DNA from 3 places in the Schaedlerella sp. genome. Region 1 is predicted to be linked to each of the others. Evidence: predicted binding sites of a transcription regulator. Region 1 holds the regulator's gene; each other region holds the start of a gene.

Evidence for each region. The regulator HrcA, encoded in region 1, represses chaperone genes, less so after heat shock. The targets are predictions, from matches to a motif close to TGTTAGCACTCNNNNNNNNNGAGTGCTAACA.
Region 2: a site for HrcA is predicted at 2,965-2,995, ahead of htpG (molecular chaperone HtpG). Genes of this name have one in related genera too.
Region 3: a site for HrcA is predicted at 5,019-5,049, ahead of clpB (ATP-dependent chaperone ClpB). Genes of this name have one in related genera too.

The regions. Positions count from the first base shown of each region.
Region 1 is NZ_JBQIKP010000019.1:32,237-38,283, reverse strand. Features, by position in the region: gene ACTOY7_RS10390 (M20 family metallopeptidase) at 1-696, shown strand, start outside; gene ACTOY7_RS10385 (chromate transporter) at 859-1,413, opposite strand; gene ACTOY7_RS10380 (chromate transporter) at 1,410-1,955, opposite strand; gene hrcA (heat-inducible transcriptional repressor HrcA) at 2,185-3,234, shown strand; gene grpE (nucleotide exchange factor GrpE) at 3,265-3,957, shown strand; gene dnaK (molecular chaperone DnaK) at 3,994-5,859, shown strand; gene dnaJ (molecular chaperone DnaJ) at 5,998-6,047, shown strand, end outside.
Region 2 is NZ_JBQIKP010000033.1:31,044-37,090, reverse strand. Features, by position in the region: gene ACTOY7_RS14610 (EFR1 family ferrodoxin) at 1-539, shown strand, start outside; gene htpG (molecular chaperone HtpG) at 676-2,850, opposite strand; gene ACTOY7_RS14600 (hypothetical protein) at 3,037-3,180, opposite strand; gene gatB (Asp-tRNA(Asn)/Glu-tRNA(Gln) amidotransferase subunit GatB) at 3,288-4,721, opposite strand; gene gatA (Asp-tRNA(Asn)/Glu-tRNA(Gln) amidotransferase subunit GatA) at 4,727-6,047, opposite strand, start outside.
Region 3 is NZ_JBQIKP010000050.1:2,908-8,954, forward strand. Features, by position in the region: gene ACTOY7_RS17655 (AAA family ATPase) at 1-861, shown strand, start outside; gene ACTOY7_RS17660 (metallophosphoesterase) at 953-1,651, shown strand; gene ACTOY7_RS17665 (MerR family transcriptional regulator) at 1,930-2,571, shown strand; gene ACTOY7_RS17670 (YbjQ family protein) at 2,552-2,863, shown strand; partial or broken gene ACTOY7_RS17675 (transposase) at 2,979-3,041, shown strand; gene ACTOY7_RS17680 (response regulator transcription factor) at 3,159-3,887, shown strand; gene ACTOY7_RS17685 (sensor histidine kinase) at 3,880-4,893, shown strand; gene clpB (ATP-dependent chaperone ClpB) at 5,134-6,047, shown strand, end outside.

The DNA.
Region 1 (6,047 bases):
ATCGAATCGGGATGGATTGCAAGGGACTCTCTGGTACTGGATATGGAGCCTACCAACGGGGAATTGCAGGCGGCCCATAAGGGGCGTCTCTGGTTCGAAATATCCGTGGAGGGGATCACGGCCCATGCAGCGACGCCATGGAAGGGGGCAGATGCCATTGCGGCGATGGCAGAGGTCATCTCTAGTATACGAAAAGATTTTACGCAGCTTGCGCGGCATCCGCAGATGGGAGCGTCGACGGTCTCTTTTGGCCGGATTTCGGGCGGAAGCCAGCCCTATGTGGTATCGGAGCAGTGTACGGTAACTGTGGATATGCGGCTTGTCCCTCCTTATACAAAGGAGGACGGGGAGCATATGGTGAAAAAAGCGGCGGAGGAGGCAGAGAAAGCGGTTCCTAAGGCAAAGGTGACCTATCGGATCACCGGGGACCGTCCCGCTATTGAGATGGACGAGACTTCCGAGCTGTTCAGCAGGCTCCAGGATTCCTGCAGAAAGGTGGAAGGAAGGCCCGCAGAAACAGGGGTATTTCCAGGATATACGGATACTGCGGTGATTGCGGGAAAACTGGGAAACAAAAACACGATGTCCTATGGTCCGGGCGACCTGGAGCTGGCTCACAAGCCTCAGGAATCTGTTCCCATAGCAGACATCCTGCGCTGCGAGAACGTTTTAAAAGAACTGGTGAGAAATCTGTGAAAGAACTGGCACAGATCCTTTCGGAAGATTATCAAAAATACGCCTGTTCCCGGAAGTGATATATCCTGAGCGCCAGATACACTTACGGTCGGAAATCTGCTGTGAGTATCGTCCAGCCGCACAGGATATCATCCATCAGAGGGTGCAGGCGTTATCAGATCTTTACAGCCGGAATAAAATCCCAAGTATGGCTCCGCAGCCGATCCAGAGGATCGGGTGGAGCTTTTTTAATGGCTTCCACTGCAGCAGCAGAAAGACCACAAGACAGATGCCCATGGAAGAGTAATGGAACACAGGCCTTGGCTGTGTCAGGTCTGCAAAGGTAATGACAGCAATCTGCCATACAGCATATCCGATCAGCGACGCGATCATGGGACGTATGCCGTAAAATGCGGCACGGACATATTTGTTTTCACTGAAATCAGACATAAATTTTGCGATTATGACAATGATAATGATAGCAGGAGAAACCAGGCTCAGGGTGGCCAGGACGGCGCCCGGAATCCCGGCAGCGTGAAAGCCTGCGTAAGTGGCCATATTGATTCCGATGGGGCCGGGCGTGCTCTCGCTGATGGCGATCATATCCGCCAGCTCGGAAGCAGTGAACCAGGGGTATTTCTGCGCCAGATCCATCAGGAAAGGCACTGTAGCCATGCCGCCGCCGATGGAGAATAAACCGATTTTGAAAAATTCTATAAATAAAGTCAGATAGATCATGATCCAGCCTTCTCCTTTCTGATATTTACGAAGATTCCGATCACAGCCGCGCACACAACCAGCACGATCGTAGGAATCGGTGAGAACGTAGCAAGAAGAAAGCCGGCCAGGAACAAAAGCACTCCTAGCTTGTCCTTGATCCCTGCTCTGGCAAGGGAAATGACCGTATTGAGCATCATGGCGCAGACCGCGACCCGGATGCCGGACAGCGCGTGGACCACCAGGGGCTCCGCGATAAACCGATTTAATATGGTGGCGATCAGAGTGATGATGATCAGGGATGGGGTGACCATACCCAGGGTACAGCAGACGGCGCCGATGATCCCGGCCTGTTCATAGCCGATATAGGTCGAGGTGTTGACTGCGATGATGCCCGGGGTACATTGCCCGATGGCATAGATATCCAGCAGCTCTTCCTCGTTGGTCCAGCCTTTTTTTTCGATGACCTCTTTTTTCAGCATGGGCAGCATCGCCATGCCTCCGCCGAACGTAAGGCCGCCCACACGAAGAAATGTAACATATAATTCCCACAGCTTTTTCATAATGTGAACCTCCAGCTTTTTTCAAAAATATATTACGATATTTTCCGGAGAATAGCAAGGGGAAGTAAAAAAGATAAAAAATATATAAAGTATGTTGACAAACGGAAATCAAGGTGCTATCTTAATATACGTAAGATGTTAGCACTCAAATCGAGGGAGTGCTAATAGAAAAAAACAAGAGCTTTTTATAAAATGTAGAAGATGATCCGCAGAAGAAAGGGGGAATATGATGGCAGTCGTAGAGCTGAGTGAGAGAAAGCATACTATATTACGGGCTATCATCCAGAATTATCTGGAGACCGGGGAACCGGTCGGATCCAGGACCCTTTCCAAATCAACGGATCTGAAGCTGAGTTCTGCAACGATCCGCAATGAGATGGCGGATCTGGAAGATCTGGGTTATATATTTCAGCCCCATACTTCCGCCGGACGGATTCCTTCAGATAAGGGATACCGTTTATATGTAGATATGCTGATGCAGGATAAGGAACAGGAACTGGAAGAACTCAAGAGCGTGATGCTTGAGAAGACGGATCGGGTGGAGAAGGTACTCAAGCAGGCGGCGAAGGTTCTGGCTGCGAATACCAATTACGCAACCCTGGTATCCTCCCCTGTGAACAGGAGGAATACGTTAAAGTTCATCCAGCTGTCCCAGGTAGACGCGCGGCAGATCGTGGCAGTGATCGTGATGAGCGGCAATGTGATCAAGAATAAGATCATCAATGTGGGAGAGATGCTCGGCAACGAGACACTGCTCAAGCTGAACATGCTTTTGAATACTACATTGAACGGGATGTCCATCGAAGAGATCAACTTAGGACTGATCGCCCGGCTGAAGGAGCAGGCCGGTATCCACAGTAATGTCATCAGCAATGTGCTGGATGCGGTGGCGGATATCATCCATGTGGAGGATGATATGGAGATCTACACAAGCGGGGCGACCAACATATTCAAGTATCCGGAGCTTAGTGACAAGCAGAATGCACAGGAGATCCTCAATGCATTTGAAGAGAAGCAGCAGCTGGCGGAACTGGTAACTGAGACCTTATCCAGTGAAGAGAATCATGGGATCCAGGTCTATATCGGCGATGAAGCGCCGGTGAAGACGATGCGTGACTGCAGTGTCGTTACGGCAACCTACGATCTGGGAGACGGGATGAAGGGAACGATCGGCATCATCGGTCCCAAGCGGATGGATTATGAACACGTCATGAAGACGCTGACGACCTTGCAGAGTAAGTTGGATGCGATCAACAAGAAAGATTTGGATGAAGATTAATTTAGGAAGGTGAAGCTGGTGGAAGAAAAGATGACCAAGGAAGACATGGTAAAGGAAGCCGTGGAAGAAGCAAAGGCAAAAGCAGAACAGGCAGCCCGGGAGCAGGCACAGGAGAGTGAGGACCCGGAGGAAGAGACAGACTGCGCGGAGGAAGCGGATACTTCAGCAGAGGAAGACGCGGCTGAGGAGGAAGATTCCGGAGAACCCTCGGAGGAGGAATCTGAGGAAGAGGGGCAGGATGAAGAGAAGAAAGGCAGAAAGCTTTTCGGAAAGAAGAATAAAAAAGATAAAAAGGACGAAAAGATCGAGGAGCTGACGGATCGGCTTACCCGTCAGATGGCAGAGTTTGATAACTTCCGCAAGCGTACAGATAAGGAGAAATCCCAGATGTACGAGATCGGCGCGAAAGATATCATAAATAAAATTCTTCCCGTCGTGGACAATTTTGAACGCGGCCTGGCAGCAGTGCCGGAGGAAGAAAAGAAAAACCCGATCCTGGAAGGAATGGAGAAGGTTTACAAGCAGTTGATGACTACACTGGAAGAGGTCGGGGTAAAACCAATCGAAGCAGTGGGCCAGGAATTCAATCCGGATTTCCACAACGCGGTCATGCATGTGGAGGACGAGGAACTGGGCGAGAACATTATAGCCGAGGAATTCCAGAAGGGATACACATACCGTGACAGTGTCGTACGGCACAGCATGGTAAAGGTAGCTAATTAAGCATTTTTAATTCACAAAAACTAGGAGGAATTGATCATGGGAAAAATCATAGGTATTGACTTGGGTACTACAAACAGCTGTGTTGCCGTCATGGAAGGCGGACAGCCGACAGTGATCGCGAATACGGAAGGCGCAAGGACCACACCGTCAGTCGTGGCATTTACAAAGACAGGAGAGCGTCTGGTGGGCGAGCCTGCAAAGCGTCAGGCAGTGACCAACGCTGACAAGACCATTTCTTCTATCAAGAGAGAGATGGGTTCCGATTATAAAGTGACGATTGATGACAAGAGATATTCTCCTCAGGAGATTTCCGCAATGATCCTGCAGAAGCTCAAAGCAGACGCGGAAGGATATCTGGGAGAAAAAGTAACTGAGGCTGTGATTACCGTACCGGCATACTTTAATGACGCGCAGCGCCAAGCGACCAAGGATGCGGGTAAGATCGCAGGTCTGGATGTAAAGCGTATCATCAACGAGCCTACAGCGGCAGCGCTTGCTTACGGACTGGATAATGAAAAGGAACAGAAGATCATGGTATATGATCTGGGCGGCGGTACGTTTGATGTATCTATCATTGAGATCGGCGACGGCGTCATTGAGGTGCTTTCCACAGCCGGCAACAACAGACTGGGCGGGGATGACTTTGACCAGAAGGTAACAGATTACATGCTGTCTGATTTCAAGTCCAAGGAAGGCGTAGACTTATCCAACGACAAGATGGCGCTGCAGAGATTGAAGGAAGCGGCAGAGAAGGCGAAAAAGGAACTTTCATCCGCGACGACTACCAACATCAACCTTCCGTTCATCACAGCAACATCCGAAGGACCGAAGCATTTTGATATGAACCTGACAAGAGCAAAATTTGACGAGCTTACACATGACCTGGTAGAGAAGACAGCAGAGCCGGTAAGACGTGCGTTGTCTGATGCGGGAATCACTGCTTCCGAGCTGGGGCAGGTACTGCTGGTAGGCGGTTCTACCCGTATCCCGGCGGTACAGGAGGAAGTAAAGCGGCTGACCGGAAAAGAGCCGAGCAAGTCTCTGAATCCGGACGAGTGTGTTGCCCTCGGCGCATCCGTACAGGGCGGCAAGCTGGCAGGGGATGCCGGCGCAGGCGATATCCTTCTGCTGGACGTTACCCCGCTGTCTCTGTCCATCGAGACCATGGGCGGAGTGGCAACCAGGCTGATTGAGAGAAACACCACCATTCCGACAAAGAAGAGCCAGGTATTCTCTACGGCGGCAGATAATCAGACCGCAGTTGACATCAACGTGGTACAGGGTGAGCGTCAGTTCGCGAGAGACAACAAGTCTCTGGGACAGTTCCGTCTCGACGGAATCCCGCCGGCTCCGCGCGGAATCCCGCAGATCGAGGTGACATTCGATATCGATGCCAACGGTATCGTTAATGTATCCGCAAAGGATCTTGGAACCGGAAAAGAGCAGCATATTACGATCACTGCAGGCTCCAACATGTCTGATGAAGACATCGATAAGGCAGTCAAAGAAGCAGCGGCATTCGAAGCGCAGGATAAGAAGCGCAAGGAAGCGATTGATACAAGAAATGAAGCAGATGCCATGGTATTCCAGACCGAAAAGGCTATCAAGGAAGTGGGCGACAAGCTGGATGCTTCCGACAAGGCAGCTGTAGAGGCTGACTGCCAGGCATTGAAGGATATCCTTGCAAAGTCTGCTCCGGAAGAGACAACGGACGCACAGGTTGCGGAGATCAAGGCAGCGAAGGAAAAACTGATGGAAAGCGCGCAGAAGCTGTTTACGAAGATGTATGAGCAGGCTGGGGCAGCAGGAGCGGCAGGTGCAGGTCCGATGCCGGAAGCAGGTCCTGCACCGGAAGGCTTCCAGGGCGATGATGTAGTGGACGGGGATTACAAAGAAGTATAAATTTGGCAGCTGCTCAGCACAGGATAGCGGTATATCTGCGAAGGTACTGAGCAGATATAAAAAAATGCTCCTGAACATCCAGGGCAGCCGGCAATATCATGGCTGTCCTGGATAGTATAATGTGAAAGGTAGATTGTTATGGCAGAGTCAAAAAGAGATTATTATGAGGTGCTTGGCATAGGCAAGGA
Region 2 (6,047 bases), on a different contig from region 1:
CGCCGGCGGCTCTGATCGCCACCTACGGCTGCCGGGAATACGAGGATGCGCTGCTGGAACTGAAAAATGAAGTAGAAAGCCGGGGCTTCAAGGTGATCGGCGCAGCCGCGTTTCCCACCGAGCACTCCATTGTCCGCTCCATTGGTCTCGGCCGTCCCAACAAGCAGGATCTGAAAGAGATCGCAGATTTCGGCAAGCAGCTGAGCCGCCGAATCCACACCGAATCTTCTTTTGAGCCATTCAATATCTCAGTTCCGGGCAATACCCCCTATCGGAAGGCCGGCGCGGCATCACTGACTCCAAAGGTTGATGTTACCATGTGTACGGAGTGCGGCGCCTGCGCCAAGAGCTGCCCGGCAGGGGCCATAGACACCAAGGATCCGAAAAAGACAAACAAAAAGAAATGTATCAGCTGCCAGAAATGCCTCCGAAGCTGTAAGCAGAAGGCCCGTTATGTCAGCTCAACAAAAATGAAGCTGCTGACCGGGAAGCTGAACAAAGTCTGTCAGAGCGACAAGAAGGCGGATATCTTTTTCTAAATCCCACAAAAAAACAGACTAATCTTTTCAGATAGTCTGTTTTTTCTTATTTAGCCATTCAGAATGAAATAAATCATCCTCCAAGCTGCCTTTTTTCTATATCCATTGAAACAGATTTTTTCTGTATCATAAATGTTTATTTTGTCAGCAGCATCATAATCTCGTTGCTTCTCTGCACAAACGCTGTCATTTCTTCCGGGTTCAGCGGCTTATGGGCGATCATCGCCAGGTCGTAAAGCTGCTTGCAGATCATGGAGGTATGTGTATCCTCCTTGTTCTCTGTCACAAACTTCACCAGCGGATGGTTTGCGTTCAGTACCAGCGTCGCCTGTCCGCCGAGTCCCATATCCATGCCGCCGCCCATGCTGTACATGCGCATCATTTCTTCCATACGCCTGGACTGCTCGGAAAGGACTGCCATGGAAGCAATGCTTTCGTCCTTAAGCTTCTCTACCTTCACTTCCAGCTTTTCATTGTTCAGCTCCTTGCGGAACAGCTCTACCAGTTCATCGGAAAGCTTCTGGAATTCTTCCTTGTCGCCCTCGTCCACTTCATCCTTCAGGGAATCATGCACCTCCGCATCGATCCTCTGGAACCTTACGTCCTCATTGCGCTGCTCCAGATAGGTGATAAACGCGGAATCAATGTTGTGCGTCAGGATCACCGCATCCTGTCCCTGTTCCTTGAACATCTTGATATACTGGCTCTGCTGCTGTTCGTCCGTCACATAGTAGACATTGAGAGGCTCTTTTTTCTTCTCTTCTCCATCGGAATCTTCCACGACCTCTGCTTCTACGGATTCCGCTTTGCTGTCCTCTGTCTCGTTGGAAGAGGCTTCTGCTTTGCTGTCTGCGGCATCGTCAGAACCGGCCTCTGCCTTCGCTTCCTCGTCTGCCGTTGTCTCTGCTTCTACGGTCTCCGGATTCTCCACAACCTCTACATTGTCCTCTTCCCCGGCAGCCTTCTTCGCATTCTCAATATATTCTTCCAGAGTCAGGTACTTATGCTCCAGGTTCTTATAGAGGATCGAGCCCTTGATCTTGTCTCCGAACTTCTCATCCTTTAAGCAGCCGAACTTGATGAAGGGGCTGATATCATCCCAGTACTTCTCGTAGTTTTCCTTGTCGGTCTTGAACATGCCGTTCAGCTTGTCCGCAACCTTCTTAGAAATATAGTCCGCAACCTTATTCACAAAGCCGTCGTTCTGCAGCGCGCTTCTGGATACGTTCAGCGGCAGGTCCGGACAGTCGATAACGCCCTTTAATACCATCAGAAATTCCGGGATCACTTCCTTGATATTGTCTGCGATAAATACCTGGTTGTTGTACAGCTTGATGGTTCCTTCGATGGAATCGTATTCCGTATTGATCTTCGGGAAATACAGGATTCCCTTCAAATTAAACGGATAGTCCATATTCAGGTGGATCCAGAACAACGGCTCCTTATAATCCAAAAATACCTTGCGGTAAAATTCAATATATTCTTCCTTCGTACAGTCGCTTGGGTTCTTGCCCCACAGCGGATGGGTATCACTGAGGGAAACCGGACGCTTCACGATCTTCGCCTTCTTCTTCGGCTCGCCCTCTTCGCCTTCCTTCGGCTCCTCCGTGATATGCTCTACCACTTCGTCTGTCTCCAGCACGTCCGCCTCGTCGATAGTCTCATACTCCGTCTCCGCATTCGCCTTGGACAGGAAGATCTCCACCGGCATGAAGGAACAGTACTTTTCCAGCACTTCTCTTGCGCGGTATTCATTGGCAAATTCCAGGCTGTCATCATTCAAGAACAGGGTGATCTCCGTCCCCACCTCCTGCTTGCTGCCGTCCTGCATCTCATACTCTGTGCCGCCGTTGCTGACCCAGTGTACCGGTACGGCATCCTTACGGTAGGACAGGGAATCAATGTGTACCTCATCGGCAACCATGAACGCGGAATAGAATCCCAGTCCGAAGTGTCCGATCATCTCATCTTCCGTCGTCTTATCCTTATACTTCTCCAGGAACTGGGTCGCTCCGGAGAACGCGATCTGCGTAATATACTCTTCTACTTCATCCGCGGTCATTCCAAGACCGTTGTCAATGAACTTTAATGTCTTCTCTTCCGGGTTGACGATCACCTGGATCTTCGCCTTGTAATCCTCCGGCATCTCATATTCGCCCATCATATCCAGCTTTTTCAGTTTCGTGATGGCGTCACATCCATTGGAGATCAGCTCTCTCATAAAAATATCATGGTCAGAATACACCCACTTCTTGATTATTGGAAATATATTCTCACTGTCAATGGATAAATTGCCTTTTTTTGTTCCCATGTAAAACACTCCTTTTCTATGATCTTTATGATTCGACATATACCTTGTGAACCTGTGTCCTTTTTCTTGACCTAGATGATATTCTAATACAGGAATTTTAAAAAGTCAACATAAAATTAGCACTCTTTTGAAGTGAGTGCTAATAAATTCATAAAGTAAATATAAAAACTATATAAAGCTGAACGTTCAGTCTCCGTCCTCCAGCATAAGCTGGAAAATCGCCTTTAATTCCTGCAATTCTTTATTATCCGGCGTAGCACTTAAAGCCCTTTCGATCTGAGCTAACGCAAGCCTGATAAATCCCTGAAATTGCTTATTCGTCATACCCATAGTAACACCTCCCTTTTAAGAATAGAAATCGTGTACGAGATATCCTCATTATATCAAAGGGGATTTTGAGTGTAAAGTCCTTATTTCATTATCAAAATAGCCTTGTTTTATCCCAGCATTTCCCGAAGCATCTGATTCACCATACCGGGATTGGCCTTTCCTTTCATCGCCTTCATTGTCTGTCCGACCAGAGCGCCCAGAGCCTTTTCCTTTCCGCCTCTGTAATCCGAGACCGCCTGCGGATTGTCCGCGATCACCTGTTCCAGCACCGCTTTCAGAGCGCCTTCGTCATGGACCGTTTTCAGCCCATGCTCCTCCACGTACTGCTCCGGATCCACATCCTCCGAAAAGACCTTCTCGAATACCTCTTTCGCCACGGAGCTATTGACCACCCCCGCATCAGCCAGATTGATCAGCTTCGCCAGGTTTTCCGGAGAAAATTTCAGATCCTCCGGCTCCATCCCATGTTCCTTCATCAGCCGCATGGTTTCCACCATCAGCCAGTTAGAGACCTTTTTCGGCTTTTTGCAGATTGAGGTGGCTGCTTCAAACAGATCCGCCATGCTCTTGGATTCCGTAATGATCTCCGCATCATACCGGGGAATGTCGAATTCTTTTTTATACCGTTCCAGCTTCTCCGCGCGCAGCTCCGGCTGGCGGCTTTTCACCGCTTCGATCCATTCATCGCTGATCACAATGGGCACCAGATCCGGCTCTGGAAAGTACCTGTAATCCTGGGCATCCTCCTTGGAGCGCATGGCATAGGAGCTTTCCTTATTGTCATCCCAGCGGCGGGTCTCCTGGATCACAGCCTTTCCTTCCTCCAGAAGCTCGATCTGCCGCTCCCGCTCTCCTTCGATCGCATGGGAGATTGCCTTGAAGGAGTTCAGATTCTTCATCTCCGTCCGGGTTCCGAACTGAGAACTTCCCGCTTCCCGCACGGACAGGTTCACATCCGCGCGCATGGAACCCTCCTGGAGCTTGCAGTCTGACGCCCCCAGATACTGGATAATCTGGCGGAGCTTCTCCAGGTATGCGATGACCTCTTCCGCAGAACGCATATCCGGCTCCGACACGATCTCTACCAGGGGCACACCGCTCCGGTTATAATCCACCAGAGAGGTATCATCCCATTCGTCGTGGATCAGCTTCCCCGCATCCTCCTCCATGTGCATCTCATGGATCCGCACCTTCTTTTTCGTATCTCCCGCTTCAATCTCCACATAGCCGTCTCTGGCAATGGGGAGATAGAGCTGGGAGATCTGGTAGTTCTGGGGATTATCCGGGTAAAAATAGTTTTTCCGGTCAAACTTACATACCCGGGTGATCCTGCAGTTTGTGGCAAGCCCGATCGCCATGGCATATTCTACCACCTGTCTATTGAGAACCGGAAGGGAACCCGGCATACCGGTGCATACCGGGCAGGTATGGGTATTGGGCGCGGCCCCGAAAGCCGTACTGCATCCGCAGAAAATCTTTGTCCTGGTAGCCAGCTCCACATGGACCTCAAGCCCGATCACTGTCTCATACTGTTTTGCCATCCCGCTTACGCCTCCCTTCCTGATTTTGCCTGTACATCCGGCATCTCTGATTTTTCCTGAAATGCCGAGTCCCCGGGGTCTCCGGTCTGCCTGCAGGCTCTGCCGCAATCTCCGGCCCGGCCGGCAGCCATTCCTGCTCCTGCCCTCACATCCGCCGACACCTCGAATTGCTTCTCTGTCGCGCATTCGTAGGTATATGCCGCCCGGATCAGCGTTTTCTCCTGAAAGCTGTTCCCGATCAGCTGCATGCCTACAGGAAGCCCTTTACGGTCCCTTCCAATCGGGACGCTCATCCCCGGCAATCCCGCCAGATTTACAGAAATCGTATAGATATCCCCCAAGTACATTTTCAGAGGATCCTGCAGGCTCTTTCCCAGCTCCGGCGCCGTAGTGGGCGCCGCCGGTCCCAGGATCAGATCATAGCTTTCAAACGCCCTGTCAAATGCCTGTTTGATCAGCGCCTTGACGCGCAGCGCTTTCAGATAATATGCATCATAATATCCGGAGCTGAGTACAAAGGAGCCCAGCATGATCCGGCGTTTCACCTCCGCTCCAAAACCTTCGGAACGGGTCTTTTTATACATATTGTGAAGTCCCTCATAGTCCGCCGCGCGGTAGCCATATTTGACACCGTCAAAGCGCTCCAGGTTTGAGCTGGCCTCTGCGGACGCAATCACATAATATGCCGGGATCGCGTATTTTACCAGGCTCAGATCAAATTCCTCAATCACGGCCCCCTGTTCCTCCAATACCCTAGCCGCTTTCCAGACAGCATCAGCCACCTCCGGATTCAGCCCTTCCCGCATATAATCCCTGGGAATCCCGATCTTCATTCCCTTCACGTCGCGCGCCAGCGCGGAGGTAAAATCATAATCCTTCCGCTGTATGGAGGTGCTGTCCTTCTCGTCATGAGACGCAATAGCCTCCAGGACGGCCGCGCAGTCCGATACATCCCTTGCCACCGGCCCGATCTGATCCAGGGAGGAGCCGTATGCGATCAGCCCGTAACGTGAAACCGTGCCGTAGGTTGGTTTCAATCCTACCACTCCGCAAAAGGAACTGGGCTGCCGGATGGAACCGCCTGTGTCAGACCCCAGCGCGTACCAGCATTCCTGAGCCGCCACCGCCGCACAGGAGCCTCCTGAGGAGCCCCCCGGCACATGCATCAGATTATGAGGATTTTTCGTCGGCCCATAGTAGGAAGTCTCCGTCGTGCTCCCCATGGCAAATTCATCCATATTGGTCTTTCCGACGATCACCGCCCCGGCTTTCTGCAGATTCTTGACTGCCTCCGCCGTAAATGCAGGATGAAAATTGGAAAGGATT
Region 3 (6,047 bases), on a different contig from region 1:
GGAGTGGAGCTTACGGAAGAGGTCAGAACCATGTATGACGGGTATCTGTTCGGAACAACAAAAGTCTATAACCCGTGGTCTGTCTCATGCTATGCGGCCAGAAAGGAGCTGGAGCCTTACTGGGTGAATACCAGCGAGAACAGTATCCTGAAAAATGCGTTCGAACAGAGGGGAGAGTCGTTTGCCGGAAAATATAACGAATTGATCGAGAAGGGGATCGTGGAGGCAAAGGTAGAACTGGCGGTTTCTTATTATGAGGAGCCGGATGATGCCTCACTCTGGGGACTTCTGCTCAATGCCGGGATGATCACCGTCCAGGAAAAGACAGGAGATAAAATCTACAAGCTTCGGATCCCCAATTACGAAGTCCGGGAAGCTTTTCAGGAGCTGACCGCCTTCTATTTGAAGGTGGAGGACGGACATATATCGGATATGCTGAGATGCCTTCGGACAGAGTCCATGGAGGAATTTGCCGAATGGTATCAGAGGATTTTATGGAAGCTCCCTTCCTATCATGATCTGAAAAGTGAAAACAGCTATCACGTGATGATGCTGGGAATGTGTGCGTTTCAGTATCGGTATTATGATGTAAAGAGCAACCGGGAAAGCGGCGCCGGGAGAAGTGATATCATCCTCTGTGCGAAAAAACAGGAACTGCCCCATATGATCCTGGAATTCAAATATACAAAAGAGGAGACAGAGGATCTGGGTGAACTTGCGCTGGACGCAATCGGCCAGATCAAGCATAAAAAATATGACGCGGAAATGACAGGCACCGTGTATTTTATCGGACTCGCGCATTTTGGAAAAAATGTGCAGGTCCGATGGGAGAAAAAAGAAATCCGGAGCTGTAAAAAATAGAACCACCAGATCGTGCGGATAATACGGAGCGGCAGATTTCATCGTCCGTGAGCACATGTCTTTACAGCTTCGGAGCGGCAGGGAGAATGCTATGAGTCTATATGCGATCGGAGACCTCCATCTGGCTTTTTCCGTCGATAAACCGATGGATATTTTCGGCAGAGTATGGAAAAACCATGAGAAGAAGATCTGGAAATATTGGAATAAGCGGGTGACGGACCGAGATACGGTTGTGATCACCGGGGACCATTCCTGGGGAAGGAACTTGGAGCAAAGCAGGAAGGACCTGGATTTTATCGCGGAGCTGCCCGGAAGAAAGATCCTGCTCCGCGGCAATCACGATATGTTCTGGGATGCCAAAAAGACCCGGCGGCTGAATGAACAGTTCCGTGGCAGGCTGGAATTTCTGCAGAACAACTTTTTTACCTGCCAGGGCTATGCGCTGGTCGGGACAAAGGGCTATTGCTATGAAGGTCTGGATACTTACGAACATTTTGAAAAGATCAGAAACCGGGAACTGGAACGTCTGCGGATTTCCTTTGAGGAGGCACGTGCTGCGGGTGAAGAGAACTATATCATGTTCCTGCATTATCCGCCCACCAGTATCGGGGAGGCGGAAAGCCCGTTTACCAGGATGGCGGAGCTGTACGGCGCGTCAAAGGTGATCTATTCCCATTGCCATGGAAAGGCGAGATATGACGACAGCTTCAAGGGCTATGTGAACGGGATCGAGTATAAGCTTGTTTCCGGGGATTACCTGAACTTTAAACCGGAGTTGATTTTAGAATAGAAGCTGCCGGTTGTCCGGAACAGGCGTCTATAAACCGACGATCGGAGCAGCGATCATATTTTTTGTTACTATTCACAGTCATTTCACTCACATGCGCAAAAACAGTCGGCAAAGCCGTCTGCCGATGCTTCGCATCTAGACTTTTTACTTATGTGGGTGAAGTGACGACTGTGAATAGCAACCTATTTTTTATAAAATTTGAGAAAAACTCTTGACTTTCCACCTTGTGGAAGCTGTATAAACAAAATAAGACACCGAGGGAGATAAGGAGCGGGGACATGAAGATCAAGCAGGTTGAGGAACTGGTGGGCATCACAAAAAAGAATATCCGGTTTTACGAGGATCAGGGGCTTCTGGAAGTGAAGCGCGCGGAAAACGGATACCGGGAATATAGCTTAAATGATGTAAAACGTCTCCAGGAGATCCGGCTTCTGCGGAAGCTGGCCATTCCCATTGAGGATATGCGGCATATGTACACGGGACAAAAAAGCCTGCGAAGCTGCTTGGAATACCAGGTGGAGGAGATGGAGCGCCAGAAAAAGAATCTTGTGCAGGTCCAGGCATTCTGCGAACAGCTTCTGAATGCGGATCTTTCATTGGAAACACTCGACGCGACCCAGTGTCTGGAACAGATGGAGCGGCTGGAAAAGGAGGGAACGAATTTTATGGATGTGAGAAAAAAAGATGTTCATAAGAAAAAAATCATTGGAGCAGCTCTGGGCGGCGGGATCATGGTCATATTTATGGCTGCAATGATCGGGATCATGATCTGGGGCTGTATGGAAGATCCGGTTCCGATCGGGTATATGCTGTTCATGATCGGAATCCCGGCGGCAGTGATCATCGGCGTGATCGCGGCGTTGATCGGAAGAGTAAAAGAGATCAAAGGAGGAGAAGAAGATGAAGCTTCTAAGTATTGATTATATCCCGGGCACGGAGATCGAGGCGCTGGATATAGTAAAAGGAACTGTAGTGCAGACAAAGAATTTCGGCAAGGATTTTATGGCCGGGATGAAAACGCTGGTCGGCGGAGAGATCGTAGGTTATACGGAAATGCTCAACGAGGCACGTCAGATTGCGGTCAAGAGAATGGTGGATGAGGCGAAGGCACTTGGCGCGGATGCGGTGATCGGAGTGAAGTACGGCTCATCACAGGTCATGCAGGGGGCGGCGGAGGTGATCGCCTATGGAACCGCTGTAAAATATCTCTAACTGTACGGTTGGAATGGGGCTGTTGCACGAATATAGTGCTTCAGTCCTATTTTTGATATGGATATGGGCTTTAGCCTGTTGAGCATGGCGTAGTTTTTCGTGTTCCGAAAAATGGATGTGCAAGTACCACATTGTCTTCACTCCCAAGTATAGACGAAAAATAATTTATAATCAATTCATACTTCTCAGTGCGAAACATTTCCCAGAGCTGTCTGGTATCGGCCATTTTTTATCCGACTGTGAATAGTAACCGGCAGCTTTTCTGCTGCTCCGTGTTGAGAAATGTGGGGAGGTCATGTATAATGGCAGGTATAATAATATGGTGAAAGGTTACGATAGATTTATGAAAAAGATACTCATTGTGGAAGATGACAAAGGCCTGAATGACGGTCTTGTATATGATCTGCGGGAGGAGGGCTATGAGGTGTCCTCCGCGCTGACAGCTATGCTGGCTCTGAAAACATTCCGGCTGCAGGAACCTGATCTGGTGCTGATGGATGTGAACCTGCCGGACAGCGACGGCTTTACCCTCTGCAGCCAGATGAAAAGGCTGAGGGATGTGCCGGTTATTTTCCTGACGGCCCGTGACTTGGAGCAGGATGAAATGCGTGGGTTCGACTGCGGCGCCGACGACTATATGACGAAGCCGTTCAGCATGGCGCTGCTCCATAAAAGGATCGGTGCCGTATTGAAACGTTCCGGCAGGGGGAGGGAACAGAATCTCTATTCGGACGGCCATTTGACCGCGGACTTTGATAAGGCAGATGTGACACTGGATGGAAAGCCGCTGACTCTGACACCGACAGAGTATAAGCTGATGAAGCTGTTCATCGACCAAAGGGGAAAGGTCCTGACACGGCAGATGATCCTGGAGAAGCTGTGGGACGCCAATGGAAATTATGTGGATGAGCATGCGCTGACCGTAAACATCGGACGGCTGCGCAGAAAAGTGGAGCAGGACGGGAACAAATATATCAAGACGATTTACGGGATGGGGTATATGTGGGAGGTTCGTGATGCGTGATCCATTTTCATTCCGACGGCAGAACCGCTGTGCGATTTGTATCTGTATCCTGATGCTGCTGTCAATCCCGATCCTTTTGTGCTTTCAAATAGATTGGGCGGCTTATGTGGTTCTGGCAGCAGGCGGGATTGCATTTTTCGTATTGTTTCACGCGTACCAGCGCAAGGTCATGGACTTTTTCGATGAGGTCAATGAAGGCATGGATCAGATGCTTTCCGGGAGAAGCGATGTTCCGCTTCCGGAGGTAGAGGATCAGGAGAATCTATTTGCCCGCTTTGTGTCAAAGCTGTCGAGGCTCTACGAAGCCCTGCGGATCGCCGAAGCCGGTGCGGATGAGGAAAAATGCGTGATGCAGGGAATGGTCGCGGATCTTTCCCACCAGATCAAGACCCCGGTCGCGAATATAAAAATGGATCTGGAGCTGCTTTCCGCCAGAAAAATGCCTCCGGATCAGCAGCAGGAATTTTTGGGACGGACGCTGCACCAAGCAGATAAGATGGATTTTCTGATCCAGTCCGTCATTAAGATGAGCCGGCTGGAAAGCGGCGCGATCCGGATTCTTCCCCAGCAGGCCGATTTTGCGGTGACTCTGGCAAATGCGCTGCTGAGCGTGAGCACGGCGGCAGACCGGAAGGGAATCGAGATCGCCGTGGACTGTCCTCAGCCGTTTCCGGTCCGGCATGACCCGAAATGGACGGAGGAAGCGGTCTTCAATCTCCTGGATAATGCGGTCAAATATTCTCCGGAGGGAGGAACCATAGAGGTGCGGGTAGAAATGCGTGAGGCCGGGGCGTACCTGTCGGTCACGGATCACGGAATGGGTATCCCGGAAGAATGGCAGGGGGCTGTCTTTTCCAAATTTTTCCGTGTGCCTGCAGTCCACAATCTGCCCGGCGCAGGTGTAGGGCTGTACCTGACCCGGCAGATCCTGGAAGCCCAGGGGGGATATGTGACGGTGAGATCGACTGTAGGAGAAGGGAGCACGTTTGCGGTGCGATTCCTGTGAATAATAAATAAATTATTACTATTCACAGCTGCTTCACACACATGTGTACAGAAAATCTGCCGCTGGCAGATTTTCTGTATGCTAAGGCAAAAACAGTCAGTAAATAGTAACAATAAATCAAGATAAATTAGCACTCACCTCTTGACAGTGCTAACAACTTCTGTTATTGTTATATTGTCAATAGAACAACATAACAATCCATTCACAGCAAACTGTTGCTGCAAAAGAGGAGGTTTCAGTATGAATATAAATAAATTTACGCAGAATTCCATGCAGGCAGTGCAGGCCTGCGAGAAGTTGGCCTATGATTACGGCAATCAGGAGATCGCGCAGGAGCATCTGCTGTATGCGCTGATCACGCAGGATGACAGCCTGACCTTAAAGCTTTTGGAGAAAATGGGCTTCCAGGCATCCTACATCGTGAACCGTGTGGAAGAGCTGCTTGCGAAGCGTCCCAAGGTGCAGGGAGGCAAGGTCTTTGTAGGACAGGATCTGAACAATGTGCTGATTCATGCGGAGGATGAGGCATCGCAGATGGGAGATGAATATGTCTCCGTGGAGCATCTTTTCCTGGCGCTTTTGAAGTATGCCGGCCGGGAGATGAAGGCATTTCTGAAAGAAATGGGTATCAGCCGGGAGGGTTTTCTGCAGGCATTGTCCTCTGTCCGGGGCAACCAGCGGGTGACCAGCGACAATCCGGAGGCGACATACGATACCTTGAATAAGTACGGCCAGGATCTGGTGGAGCGTGCCCGGGATCAGAAGCTGGATCCGGTCATCGGACGTGACGAAGAGATCCGGAATGTGGTCCGGATCCTGTCCCGTAAGACGAAGAACAATCCGGTGCTGATCGGAGAGCCGGGCGTCGGCAAGACAGCCGTAGTGGAAGGGCTTGCCCAGCGGATCGTAAAGGGAGACGTGCCGGAAGGACTGAAGGAGAAGACCATTTTCTCCCTGGATATGGGCGCCCTGGTTGCCGGAGCAAAATACCGGGGAGAATTTGAGGAGCGTCTGAAGGCTGTGTTGGAGGAAGTGAAGAACAGCGACGGCAGGATCATCCTTTTCATTGACGAGCTGCATACGATCGTAGGCGCGGGCAAGACAGACGGCGCCATGGATGCGGGCAATATGCTCAAGCCCATGCTGGCCCGGGG